Regions from separate parts of the Mesorhizobium sp. Root695 genome, predicted to be linked through region 2. Evidence: riboswitches for the same ligand, from Rfam matches in the RefSeq annotation. Region 2 holds a riboswitch; the other holds the start of a gene.
The links. A riboswitch is a leader RNA that binds a small molecule or an ion and turns the genes downstream of it on or off. The one in region 2 is predicted to bind thiamine pyrophosphate.

Region 1 (6,847 bases), on a different contig from region 2:
GCAGCGGCTTCAAAGCCGCCTTTTCGGCAGCGCTGAGGATCCGGAACGAGCCGCTGACCGAACGCGCCACTGTGTCCAGCGAGGTGCTGGCCGAAGGAGCAGCGGTCAGCAGCCGGTAGACCTGGCCACCGGCGCGGATCACAGCGATGTCGAACTGCCAGCCTTCGGCGCCCGCATGCGCGGTCGCCGCCTCATTGCCGTTGATGGTTTCCTGTTTGACGGTGCTCTCGTCGAGACCGGCCACCCAGCCGCTGCGGATATAGTCTGTCAGTGAGCGGTTCTTGTCGATCGAGACGCCGTCGAAGCGGATGGCCATGTCACCGGGACCGGTTGCGGTCACTGCCGCCGCCGAATTGTCGATGATGAAGCCCTGCGGCACCGAGAAGGACACGCCAAGGCCCGGATGCAGGAAGGTTTCGCCGCGCACATAGCCTTCCTCAGGTGTGTCCCCATAGAGCAGGCCGTCTATGCCGGCGAGGAAGGAATCGCGGTCGCGCGTGCCGAAGCCTGGCGCACCGAACTGACGGGCATGGCGCTGCGCCAGATCGATGCGCTGCGGCGTGTTGGGGTGCGTGGCCAGGAAGTCTAGGCTGGCATCGGTGGCGCCGCTGATCGAACGGAAATCGGTATAGGCCGACATCGACTGCAGGAAGCGGCCGGCGGCGAAAGGATCGTAGCCGGCTTCGCCGATCGATTTGATGCCGATGGCGTCGGCTTCCAGCTCCTGGTTGCGCGAGAATTGCGCCAGCCTCAGCTTGCCGCGGATCAGCGCCGCCTTGGCGGTCGGGCTGTCGCCGAGCACGTCGGAAACCACCTTGGTCGCCAGGCCTTCCTCGGCCTCGAGTTGCTGGCGCTGCAGGCCGTGATTGGCCGTGACGTGGCCCATCTCATGCGCGATGACCGCGGCAAGCTCGGCCGAATCATTGGCCAGTGCCAGCAGGCCGCGTGTGATGTAGAGATAGCCACCCGGCAGCGCGAAGGCGTTGACGTTGGGCGAATTCAGGATGGTGATGCGATAGGTCTGCGTCGGGTTGGCCGAGACCACCGTCAGATTGCCGACCACCTTGGCGACCATGCGCTCAAGCTTGGGATCGGAATATTCGCCGCCATAGGTCGCCAGGATGCGCGGATGCTGCGCCTTGGCCAATTCAGCGAGCTTGTTGTTGGCGCCGACATTGTCGACGGTGATCGGCTTGTCGGATGGCTGGAAGCCGGATTCCTGAACCGCCGGCGGCGTGAGCATCTGGCAGCTCGCCAGCGCCACGGCAAAGCCAGCCAGCGCAAGAAAGCGCGCCAGCGGTTTCATTCCTAGTGTGTTAGCGCCGATCGCCAGAACGGCTTCCTTTCGGGTCCCGGCGCATGATCACGAAAATCGGGGGCGATCTTCGGAATGTGTCATGCGCTATATATCTCAAACTGCTGCAGCATCCGTTGCCCGTCCCACAGGGGCGAGCGGCGGATACTGCAGGCAAATCACGTCCTGTGCCGGACCAGTAGGGCGGACCTAGCCACACTCCTCCAGTCATGGCAAGCAAGCGCCACATCGCCTGGAACCGGTTTGACCGTAAATTATGTCCGCTTCCGGGCAACATCTCGTGATACGGCACCCCCGGTACCTGCGCCGATATAGCGCCGGAATGCTTCCGGACCAGCCCCGGCAAAGAAATCATCCGCCTTGCCGGTTGCGGCAACCAAACCATTGTCCAGAAACACCATGTGTTCGCCGATACGGCGGGCGTCTTCGGGCTGGTGGGTGACGAACAGCACCGTCATGCCCCGCTCGGCATGAACGGCGGCAACCAGATCCAGCATGTCGTCGCGCAGCGCCGGACCGAGCGAGGCGAAGGGTTCGTCGAGCAGCAGAACAGGCCGATCGCGCACCAGCACCCGGGCCAGGGCGACGCGCTGACGTTCCCCGCCGGAAAGTTCGCGCGGCAGGCGTCGCTCCTTGCCGGCAAGACCGGTGCGCGCAAGCGCCTCGGCGATCGCGGCGCGGTCCGCCTCGGTCAGCCGCAAGGATGGCGAGCGCCCGAGCCCGACATTCTGCTCGACGGAAAGATGGGCGAAGAGATTGTTTTCCTGGAACACCATCGACACCGGCCTCACTGAGGCTGGCTCGGCGCTGACATCGGCACCGCCGATCAGCACGCGGCCGGACTGCGGAGTCTCGAAGCCGGCGACCAGATTGAGCAGCGTCGACTTGCCCGAACCGCTCGGCCCCATGATGGCGGTGATCTTCGCCGTGACAAACTCGACGTCGAAGACCAGCGGTGCTTCGCCATAGCTGAACGACACGTTATCCAGCCGCACCGGAGCGCCCTTTTCAAGCCTGCTGGCCGCCCTGTCACGCATCCCGGACCTTCTCTCTTCCCAGCCAGTGCGCCGCCACGATCAATGCGAGGCAGACGAGGCCAAGCAGCAGTGCCAGGCCGGCGGCGTCCTCGGTGCGGTAGCTGCCCATCCGCGCCAGGAGAAGGTAGGGCAATGTCTGCACGGAATCACTGCCGAACAAGGCAATGACGCCGAGATCACCGAGCGACAGCGCCATGGCGAAAGCGAAAGCCGTGGCGAGCGGTCGCCGCAGCGACGGCCAGTCGACCAGCATTAACCGGTTCCAGCCCGCAATGCCGAGCTGTGCACACAGCCGCTCGTGACGCTCGCTGGCCGCATCATAGGCGGGACGGATGGCGCGCAGGGCGAACGGCATGGCCATCACCGCATTGACGGTGACGACCATGACCGGGGCAATGGCGAAGACATCGCCGACATGGCGCAGCAACAGGAACCAGCCGGCGCCGACGACGATCGGCGGCACGACCAGGACAAAGCCGGCGCCTGTATCGGTGGCGTGTTCGAGCAGTGTCTTTGCGCCGGTCCGGCGGTTCAGCGCCAGGGCCCGCCGCGCCATGGTCAGCGCCAGCGACAGCGTCACTGAGAGCAGCGCCGACAGGTACGCGAGCACCACGCTGGTCAGCGTCGCCTGCCGGACAGTGGCCTCACCGGCCAGCCGGCCGAGATCGGCGCCGAGCCCGGCCATCACCGTGGCGGCCATCGGCCCGACGACGAACAGCAGCGCCAGGACGATGAGCATGGCGTTCAACCAGGTTTCGCTCCCGTTGACCGAGAGATAGCGGCGTTGCGCGACTGGCAGGTTGGTGTCGCCGACCATATTGGCACCAAGCCGTGTCAGCGCCAGCACCACGACAAAGGTCAAGGCGATCTGCAGCAGCGTCAGCGTGACGGCGCGCGCGGGATCGAAATCGAAGCGAAGCGCCTGATAGATACCGACCTCCAGCGTCGTCGCGGCCGGCCCGCCGCCCAGTATCAGCACGATCGTGAAGGATGTGATGCAGAGCATGAAGACCAGCCCGGCGACCCCTGGCAATGCCGCACGCAGCGTTGGCCATTCGATCAGCCGGAACGCCGGCTGCGCCGCCATGCCGAGCTGGCTCGCCAGCCGCCATTGATCGGACGGTATGGTCTGCAGCGCCTCGAGAAACAGTCGCGTCGCCAGCGGCAGGTTGAAGAAGACATGGGCGACGAGAATGCCGGACAGGCCATAGATCCCCGGCCAGCTTCCACCGCCGATCATGGCGAGCACGCCGGCGAAATAGCCGGCGCGGCCATAAAGCGCCAGGATGCCGAGGGCCGCAACGATGGCCGGCAGCGCCAACGGTACGGCGAAGAGCTGCAGGATGAAGGCGCGGCCAAAGAAGCGCGGATGCCGCGACAGAGCGCGCGCCACAAACAGCGCCGGGCCGACGGAAAGCAGCGTCGACAGCGCTGCTTGCCAGAGCGTGAAGCGAATGACGCGAAACAGATAGGGGCCGAAGGCTGCCCATGCGCCCGAAAGATCGTGAGCGCCCTCGAAAAGCAGGCCTGCAAACGCACCGCCGATCAGCAGCGCGATTACAGCAAGCGCGATAATGCCGGCGCTGACGCGGGAATTCGTGGAATGCGCCGGCGTCATCGCGCTGCCTACTTGCTCATCACCGCCAGCCATTCATCGACCCAAGCCTTGCGGTTGGCGGCGACTTCCTCGGGGCTGAACCGCAAGGTTTTGGTCGGCTTGACCAGTTTGTCGAATGCCGGATTGAGCGGCTTGTCGGTCTTGCCTGCCGGGAACATCCAGTTGGTCTCGGGAATGGCATCCTGGAATTTCGGCCCGGTCATGAAGGCCATGAACTTTGCCGCCAGCGGATTCTTGGCTCCCGCCGTGGTGATGCCCGCCACCTCGATCTGCAGATATTCGCCCTCCTCGAAGGAGGCCGCCTGGTAGCGCTCGGTGTTCTCGGCGACCATGTGGTAGGCCGGCGACGTCGTGTAGGACAACACCATCGGCGCCTCGCCCTTGGTGAACAGGCCATAGGCCTCGCTCCAGCCCGGCGTCACGGTCAGCACCTTCGCCTTGAGCTTGGCCCAGGCCTCCGGCGCCTTGTCGCCATAGACCGACTTGACCCACAGAAGCAGGCCGAGGCCCGGTGTCGAGGTGCGCGGATCCTGGATGACGATCTTGTCGTCGGCACTGCCTTCGACCAGCTCTTTCAGGCTTTTCGGTGGGCTCTTCAGCTTCTCGGTGTCGTAGACGACGGCGAAATAGCCGTAGTCAAAGGGGACGAAAGTGTTGTCGCTCCAGCCGCCCGGCACATTGACGTCGGTCACCGCGCCATGCGGTGCGAACAGGCCTGACGCCTTGGCATCGGCGGTGAGATTGGTGTCGAGGCCAAGCACGATATCGGCCTTGGTCGATGCGCCTTCCAGCTTGACCCGGTTGAGCAGCGCGACGCCGTCGGCGACCGAGACGAACTCGACATCGCAGCCGCATTCGGCCTCGAATTCCTTCTTCACCACGGGACCCGGACCCCAGTCGGCGGTGAAACTCTCATAGGTGTAGACGGTGAGCTTGTCCTTGGCCAAGGCCGGGCCGGACAGGACCACGGCCATTGCTGAGACAAGAGCGTATAAAAGCGTGCGCATCGGCGCCTCCTTCGTTCGAGTTGAAAGGAATTGAGGCGTCGGACTGTCCGAAACGTCTAATCCCTCCGCCGGTACAAACCGGATCAGGTTCAGCGGGTTGGCGAGATTGCCTCTCAGCCGGTCCGCGAAGATCGCGTCCGGCACCCCGTTAGAGCGTTTCGACACATAGGCCGGGCCGATCCCCCACGCAAGTGGGAGTTTGCCGCCTTCCGTTTGCCGTGCCGGGCTGGTAAGGGCCACACGATATGAGCACATTCACCATCCTGCTTGGCGGCGATCTCATCCGCACGCCACGGCTCGACCGCCAGGTCGAAGGCTCCCGCGTGATCGCCGCCGATGCTGGCATCGGCCATGCGCGGCTGCTGGGTCTCGTGCCGGAGCTGTGGGTGGGTGATTTCGATTCGGTGCCGGCCAACCTGCCTGACGATCTCGCTTCCGTGTCGCGCCGGACCTTCCCGGCGGAAAAGGACCAGACCGACGGCGAACTGGCCGTCGCCGCCGCACTGGAGCGCGGTGCGACCAGCCTGGTGCTCGTCGGCGCCTTCGGCGGCAAGCGCGCCGACCACGCTTTCCAGCATCTGGCGCTTGCCCTGCGGCTGGCCGAGGCCGGGACTGATGTGCTTTTGACAAGCGGCGCCCAGGAAGGCGTTCCCCTGTTGCACGGAACGGCTGGCTTCGACTATACCGACCGCACGCTGTTTTCGGTGCTCGGCTTTTCCGAGCTTGCCGGCCTGACCGTCACCGGTGCCAAATGGCCGCTCGATCACGTCAAGGTGGCATTCGGTTCGTCGCTGACCATTTCCAACGAGGTCATGGGCCACCTCGAAATCGCGCTGGACCATGGCAGCGCGATGCTGCTCGCTCATCCCTATCCCTTACCTGAAAGCTGACATGGCCCCGCCCCTTCTCAACCTCGACGGGATAAAACTGACCTTCGGCGGTACGCCGCTGCTCGATGGCGCCGCCTTGACCGCTTCGGCCGGCGACAAGATCGCATTGGTCGGACGCAACGGATCAGGCAAGTCGACGCTGCTGAAGATCGCCGCCGGCCTGATCGAGCCGCAGGACGGCGAGGTGTTCCGCCAGCCCTCGGCAACCATTCGATACCTGCCGCAGATGCCCGACATGGAAGGTTTTGCCAGTGTCCGCGCGTATGTCGAGGCAGGACTAGGCCCCGCCGACGATCCCTACCGCGCCAGCTATCTGATGGAGCATCTCGGCCTGTCGGGCGAAGAGCGGCCGAACGATCTGTCAGGCGGCGAGGCGAGGCGCGCCGCCCTTGCCCGCGTCATGGCGCCCGAGCCCGACATTCTGCTGCTCGATGAGCCGACCAACCATCTCGATCTCTCTGTCATCGAATGGCTGGAAGAGGAGCTTAGCCGCACCTCCTCCGCACTCGTCGTCATCTCGCACGACCGTCGCTTTCTCGAACGCGTGTCGCGCGCCACGATCTGGCTCGATCGCGGCCAGACCCGTCGCCTGGACAAGGGATTTGGCCATTTCGAGGAATGGCGCGACCTGGTGCTGGAGGAAGAAGAGCGCGAGCAACACAAGCTCGGCCGCCAGATCGTGCGTGAGGAACACTGGCTGCGCTACGGCGTGACGGCGCGGCGCAAGCGCAACATGCGCCGTCTCGGCGAATTGCAGACGATGCGCCAGCGTTTTCACGGCCATCGCGGCGCCGAAGGGTCGGCCACCATGGTGGCCAGCGACGCCGCCGAATCCGGTAAGCTGGTGATCGAGGCCAAGAACATCGAGAAGAGCTTTGGCGATCTCACCGTGGTCAAGGGGTTTTCAACCCGCATCCAGCGCGGCGACCGCGTTGGTCTGGTCGGGCCGAACGGCGCCGGCAAGACGACGCTGTTGAAGA
Region 2 (6,847 bases):
AGCAGCATGTCACGCTCCTGCACCACCGTGCGCAAAAGCGCCGCGCGCTGGCGCATGCCGCCGGACAGCTGCGCGGGAAAATGCCGCTCGAAGCCGGCAAGCCCGAACTCGGCAAACAGCGGCGCGACGCGCGCCCGCGCCGCCTTGCGCCTGATGCCTTGCACTTCGAGCCCGAGCGTCGTGTTGTCGAGGATGCGCCGCCAAGGCATCAGCGCATCACGCTGCGGCATGAAGGCGAAATGCCTGCCGTGGTCATCGAGCGGCGCGCCGTCGAACAACATCTCGCCCTCGCCATGCTCGGCGCCGGTCAGAAGCTGGAACAGCGTCGACTTGCCGGCGCCCGAGGGCCCGAGGATCGAGACGAATTCACCTACGCCGACGCTGAGCGAAATGTCGGCGAGCACGTCGAGTCCGCCGAACGCCTTGCGCACATGCCGCAGCTCGAGCCTGCTCATCGCCGCGACCCCATGCCTACGGGTTCCTTGCCGGCGCGCTCCCAGGGCATGGCCAGACGCTGCAGCAGCACAGTCGACCCGAACAGGACAAGTGTCAGCGCGGCGCTGACACCGACGGCGGCCAGCACCAAATCGGGGCGGAAATTGTTCTTGGCGTTGAGCATGTAGATGCCCAGCCCCTTCGCGGCCCCGGCATATTCGGCGAAGATGGCGCCGACCACCGCATAGGTGATGGAGATCCTCAGGCCAGCAAAGAAGTAAGGCAGCGCCGAAGGCAGCCGCGCCAGCATGAAGATGCGCCAGCGCCCTGCTCCCATGGCGCGCAGCATTTGCCCGATCTCGGCCTCGGTCGTCTCATAGCCCTCGACCAATGCCACCAGCATCGGAAAGAAGGTGACCAGTGCCACCAGAATGATCTTGGGCGCCAGTCCGAAACCGAACCACAGCACCACCAACGGCGCAATCGCTACCAGCGGCAAGGTCTGGCTGACGATGAAGACGGGAAACAGCGCACGCCGCAGCGGTTGGAAGAAGTCGACCAGCATCGACAGCGCAAAGGCGGCGCTGAGCGAACAGGCAAAGCCAAATAGCGTGGCGCGGATGGTCGGGATGGCGTTGTCGACCAGCGCCTCGCGATTGAGCATCGCTTGCTCGAAGACACGCGACGGCGCCGGCAATATCGTCGGCTTGATGCCGGAATAGGTGGCATAAAGCTCCCACGCCAGCAGCAGCAAACCGACCGAGATCATGGCCGGCACTGCCTTGGCAAGAAGGCTCGCGATCGGGCGCGAAGCGACTGATGATGAGGCCACGGGAGATAACCTTTGACGGCCGCGCGGGAGCGGCGGCAGCTTCAGACAGCCGACGGGCTGTTGGCCGAGACCGTGACGTCGAGGGTTACGTGGCCGGCGCCTGGTCCGAAGCGGCAGAAAGCCTCGTCCAGCGCCGAAAAGACCGCACCGGCATCACCGCGCAATTTCGTGCAGAAATGCTTGGAACGCTCATAGACGCCGGACTGCTTGAGAAAGTCGATGCAGCCGTAGATCTCGTCCATGTGGTCATCGGTCCCCATCACATAGAGCGAGAACTGCGCCGCAGCCGGCTGGCCGGTGGCAGCAGCATTGCGCACCGCCGCGATGGCCGCATCCTTGCGCGGGCCGAGTGGCCCGACAGGCCCACCAAGTGCATCGGAGCGGCAGATCGGATCATCCGGCTCGCCCGGGCAGCCGCGCGAGATGGTGGCCGACAACACGCAATGCTTGCCACTGCGTGCCGCCGCCACGAAGAGATCGCGCATGGCTGGAAACAGCACTTCGGGCGGCCCGACCAGCAAGGTCGAGATGTCATCAGTCTCGATCCTGAGCTTGTCACGGTAGGGATCGAGCGCGCCGAGCGCACCAAGGATGACGCCGACGAAATCGTCGGCCATGGGATATAGGGAAATCTGTGCGCCTGAAAACATCGCCCGCCTCGCTCCGCTGGTATTACCCAGATCAGCTTCTAGGGTCTGTGGGCTTGCCGCCCCCGTCTCAGCCCCGACCGTACGGAGCACCCCTGTGGATGCGGGGTTTAAAGCACCATTCGAGCTGAAGTGAAAGCCGTTTTTTTTCAGCGCGCTGCGCCAAAAGCATTGCGCCAGGCGTGGTGCCGCCTGAGTGGAACTTTATCGGGAACCTTCGCTGCCGCGACCGGGCCTCCCCACAGTCGCGAAGCGATCACCTTCGTACACGCCGTCAATCGCCTGACCGTGTTTGGCCGGCATCCGCATGCCGCAGGAAGTCGAAGAAGGCGTGCACGGCCGGCGACGTATGACGCTGCTTCTGGTAGCAGAGGAACCAGCCGGGAAAAGTCGCGCACCGCTCATCCAGTAGCGGGACCAGTTTGCCGGCATCGATCAGCGGACGCACCAACTCTTCCGCCCAGAAGGCAATGCCGACGCCCTGCACCGCGGCCGCAATCGCCATGCCGCGGCTGGAGACGACCAGCGGACCATCGACCGCGACCGAAAACCATTGGCCATCCCTGGCGAGCCTTACGAAACCGCCTTTTCGCGAACCGGCAGTTTCCAGCCCGGCCTGACGAAGTGGCAGGTGTAGCCGTTGGGGTATTTCTCCAGATAGTCCTGATGCTCAGGCTCGGCTTCCCAGAATGGACCGGCCGGCGCGACTTCGGTCACGACCTTGCCCGGCCACAGACCCGAGGCATCGACATCGGCGATGGTGTCTTCGGCGACACGCTTCTGTTCGTCGCTGGTGTAATAGATCGCCGAGCGATAGCTCATCCCGACATCGTTGCCCTGACGGTTGCGGGTCGTCGGATCATGGATCTGAAAAAAGCGCTCCAGCAGCGTGCGATAGCTTATGATGGCCGGATCGAAACTGATCTCGATGGCTTCGGCATGGCTGCCATGGTTGCGATAGGTGGCGTTGGCCACGTCGCCGCCGCTGTAGCCGACACGGGTGGAGATGACGCCGGGATAGCGCCGTATCAAATCCTGCATCCCCCAGAAGCAGCCGCCGGCAAGGACTGCGCGTTCGGTCGAAGTCGCCATATCACGTCTCCTCAAAAGCAAGTTGGTCTCCATAAATGGGCATTGTCACCTGCTTCGTCCAGCGGACCGGCGGATCTGCTTCAGTTGCCCGGCCGGACGAGGCCGTCGATCGCAGCCGGCAACTGCCGCGCGCCGGGCGGAATGGCGGCGAAGCTGATCGCCACCGGCGGCGCCTTCAGTGACCAGTCGAAAAGAACGGTTTTGACCGGGATGTCGCCCACCCACGCCTGCAGATAAGATGGCACATCGCGCCCAGGCCAGACCAGCAATATGCCATGCTCGCGCAGCCGCTCCTTGGTGATCCACGGGGCGTACTGCATGTTCAGGTCGGTGAAGATCGACGGCTTGTCATAGGCATTGAGGCCCGCCAACGGCGCAATAAGGGCATGGCCGCCAACGATGTCGAGCCGATCGGGCGTCGCAGCGTGCCAGACGGCCTCTGCCTCATCCGAGATCTTTTGCGCCGGCCAGCAGACGGGGTCCATGCGCCCGCGCAGATTGCATTTCGTCCAGCGGATGCCCGCATAGGCACCGGATATGCCGACAATGCAGATGAGCGCGCAGATCGCCAACTTTCGCATCTCGACGGCGCCGAGGCGATGGCCCAGGAAGGCGAGCGCCACAACGCCAGCAAGATTGTACATCGGCGCGCCCCAGGCCTCGCCGGCGCCGGTGAACAGGGACGCCACCATGACGAGGATCGCCGGGCCAACCCCCATCCACAAGAGATAGACCAGCGTGCCGCGCCCGACGGGCTTTTGCGGCGCGGGCGAGCGCCGCAGCAGCCCTGATATCGCCAGCACCAGAAGAAAGCCGCAGAGCCCGGCCATCTGGACGCCGATATAATAAAAGCGGGAGCGATGGGCCACCACCCACTGATCGCGCCAGGCGGCATAGGTCAGCGGCAGGAAATCGACGCGGCAGAGTTCGACGGCCAGTGGCGCAGCGACAGCGCCGAAAACCGCGAGCCCGAGCCATGGCCAGGGCGTGGCGAGCCGACTGCGTGCGCGTGTGTCTGACAACAGCCAAATCGCGCCGAAGAGCAACAGCAGCCCGGTTGAAAACTTGGCGTAGAGCCCGACGCCCGACACCAGCCCGAGCAGCAGCCACCAGACCGGCCCGCCACCACGGCCCGCACGCCACAACAGCCAGCAGATAGCGGCCCAGAAGGGCATCTGCGCATAATCATGATTGAACTGTGGGGTCGGCCAGCCGAAGAAATAGAGAGAAGGCATCAAAAGCACGGCGGCCAGCGCGCGGATTCTTCCGAACATGTCGCGGGCCAGCAGGTAGACGAAGATGAAAGTCGCCGAGACGACGAGCTGGGCGAGCAGATATTGCGGCCAGCGGAACGATCCGGTCAGAAGATGGCTGGTCTCGAGCAGCCAGCCGGGAAGTTGTGGATGCTTGTAGGTCAACAGCACCCATTCGCGTCCCCACATGAAGCTTTCGACGACATCGTTGGGCGGTGCGAGGTTGACAAGCGCCGGCGCCACGGTCCAGCACAGGATCTGCGCCAGGCATAAAAGGGCCAGAACAGCTTCCGGATAACGGGTCAGATCCAACCAGATCGACGACTGGCGCCAGTCGTCTGGTACAGAGCTGCCGACCGGCAGCCAGCCGTTCACGGGTTCATCGATTCGCGTCATGCGGTGGATAAATCACATCGGACGGTTTTTCGAACAGCCCGGAACTCAAAGCTTACGAAAATGTATACTTGAGAGACCATTTCAAAACCAAGATTGAGGCAGAATTTCACCTCACTATGCTGCTTCTCCCCTCACATGCAAGCAAAACAACAATGGAAAACGCCCTTCTGCGGCACCTCGAACATGCCGGGCAGAGCGCATTAGCCGTGATCGCGACAGGCGTCGTTTACACCTGACCAGGTCCCCGGCCACTCCCCCACCAACAAGCATCCAGGATTCAAAATGCGCCACCACCATGCCGTCATCCATTACCATGCGCTCGACTTCTGGATGGCACGTGCAGCCGTTCTGGTCATCATCTGCCTGCAGCTTCTGGTCATCAACAACCTCTCATTCGGGCCGCGCTGGCTGGCGCCGGCACTGGAGGCCGCCCTGCTGCTGCCCTTGTCGGTGGCCACGGCCTGGACACAGGCCGCCACCCGAAAGGCGGTGGAGGATCACGAATGGTACGCGATCGGCCAGTTTCGCATCATGATCCGCAGAACCGCCTTGACCATGACCGCCACCATCAGCGTCATGAATTGCGGTTCGCTGGTCTTGCTGGTGCGCGCCTTGCTGGAGGGCCATGCCGGCAATAGCGGCACGACGCTGCTGATCGACGCCCTCAACATCTGGGTCACCAACGTCATCGTCTTTGCCCTGTGGTTCTGGAGCACCGATCGCGGCGGGCCGCCGACCTGCGGTCTCGTCAAGCTTGCGCAGGCCGATTTCCTGTTTGCGCAGATGACGCTGAACGACCGTGAGCTTCGCAATTGGCTTCCCGGCTTCGTCGACTATTTCTTCCTCGCCTTCACCAATGCGACAGCCTTCTCGCCCACCGATACCTTGCCCCTCTCCCAGCGTGCCAAGCTGCTGATGATCGCCGAGGCCATGATCTCGCTGCTGACCATCGCGCTGGTCGCGGCACGCGCGGTCAACATCCTGGCCTAGAGCAATTCCAGGAAAAGTGTGAAGCGGTTTTCCCGGGAAAGCGCATAGCGCGCGCTGGAGACGGCGGAGAGCGTACTGTCTCGCCATTTTCAGCTGCCCACATTTTTCGACCAGCCCACGCCGTAGGCGAAGCGGCCATCAAGCCGGTCTCGAAACGCAAAATGGCCCGCCCCGGCGAACCGGAGCGGGCTATGACGAAAGTGTCTCTGGAATTCTGTCAACCGGTCGCCAGCAAACAACACCAACCGACGCCAGCAGCTACTCCTCTGGCACCGACTTGAACCGCCTCACGACAAACTCGAACAACACGTCCGAAATCCACATGGCGCAGACGCCAATCAGGAAGGCCGCTGCCAGCGTAGTGGTGTCGTCGGCGGGATCCGGCATAGGCAGGCCGGTGATCCTGGCGTAGGACACCGCCGGCAGCGTCAAATAGGCCGCGGCAAGCGCGCCGCAGATCGGCGAGGCCACCATTTCGCGCAGCTTGTAGCGATGCCGTGACAGCGCCCGCAGAACGCCGCCGGCAAGGCCCGCCGCCACGACCGGCCCCTTGATGCCAAGCAGGTCGAAAAAATCGTGCATCACGGCCTCCATCCACAGAGCTTCTGGCCTTTTTCGTTGTGAGCCAGGATCGCCGCCACCGACGCGCCGGAAAGGGTCGCTACCTCAGCCTGTGTCGGCCGGATGGGATGCCCGATCGCACAGAACGACCCGCCGACGGTGCTGCAGCCGGCCAGCGTAAGCGAGAGCGTTATGATTTTGACCATCTGCCCAGCCTCCCCCGGTTGTCGTCCAGCGTCCGGCCGGCGACGGCGTCGTCGATCTTCTGGGCTTCGGTCGCGGCAGCAGCATCTTTCACAGCCTGCTTGTTCCGCTCTCGCTTCGCGCCTCGCAGATTGCCCCACCCTGCCGCGACGACGGTGGCGACGGCACCAAGAGCCGCGAGGGCTATCCCTGTATGCTCGAGCAGAAAGACGATGAGCGCGGTCATAGATGCCTCACTATGATGCAAACGGACACACCAATCGAAAAGCCGATGCAGTATGGCTTGATCACTTCAAGCCAAGCGACGACGAGTTGTTGGAGACCTTCCATCTTACTTCTCCTCTGCCGGTGGCGGCGGCGCGACCATGCCCGCCGGCCCGTCGCGAATGGCGTTGATGATGATCTTGGCCAGCGCAATGGCGCCGCTGATCTGAAGC

Region 1: another riboswitch for thiamine pyrophosphate. It lies ahead of thiB (thiamine ABC transporter substrate binding subunit); the one in region 2 lies ahead of ASD99_RS16815 (YkoF family thiamine/hydroxymethylpyrimidine-binding protein).

What each region holds. Positions count from the first base shown of each region.
Region 1 is NZ_LMHO01000042.1:141,801-148,647, forward strand. It holds gene ASD99_RS26010 (M48 family metalloprotease) at 1-1,306, opposite strand, end outside; gene thiQ (thiamine ABC transporter ATP-binding protein) at 1,570-2,352, opposite strand; gene thiP (thiamine/thiamine pyrophosphate ABC transporter permease) at 2,345-3,970, opposite strand; gene thiB (thiamine ABC transporter substrate binding subunit) at 3,979-4,977, opposite strand; TPP riboswitch at 5,021-5,135, opposite strand; gene ASD99_RS26030 (thiamine diphosphokinase) at 5,223-5,867, shown strand; gene ASD99_RS26035 (ABC-F family ATP-binding cassette domain-containing protein) at 5,869-6,847, shown strand, end outside.
Region 2 is NZ_LMHO01000016.1:60,017-66,863, forward strand. It holds gene ASD99_RS16805 (ABC transporter ATP-binding protein) at 1-455, opposite strand, end outside; gene ASD99_RS16810 (ABC transporter permease) at 452-1,204, opposite strand; gene ASD99_RS16815 (YkoF family thiamine/hydroxymethylpyrimidine-binding protein) at 1,309-1,917, opposite strand; TPP riboswitch at 1,908-2,021, opposite strand; gene ASD99_RS33385 (LysR substrate-binding domain-containing protein) at 2,189-2,563, opposite strand; gene msrA (peptide-methionine (S)-S-oxide reductase MsrA) at 2,488-3,006, opposite strand; gene ASD99_RS16830 (glycosyltransferase family 39 protein) at 3,087-4,655, opposite strand; gene ASD99_RS16835 (hypothetical protein) at 4,938-5,645, shown strand; gene ASD99_RS16840 (hypothetical protein) at 5,904-6,227, opposite strand; gene ASD99_RS16845 (hypothetical protein) at 6,397-6,636, opposite strand; gene ASD99_RS16850 (hypothetical protein) at 6,742-6,847, opposite strand, start outside.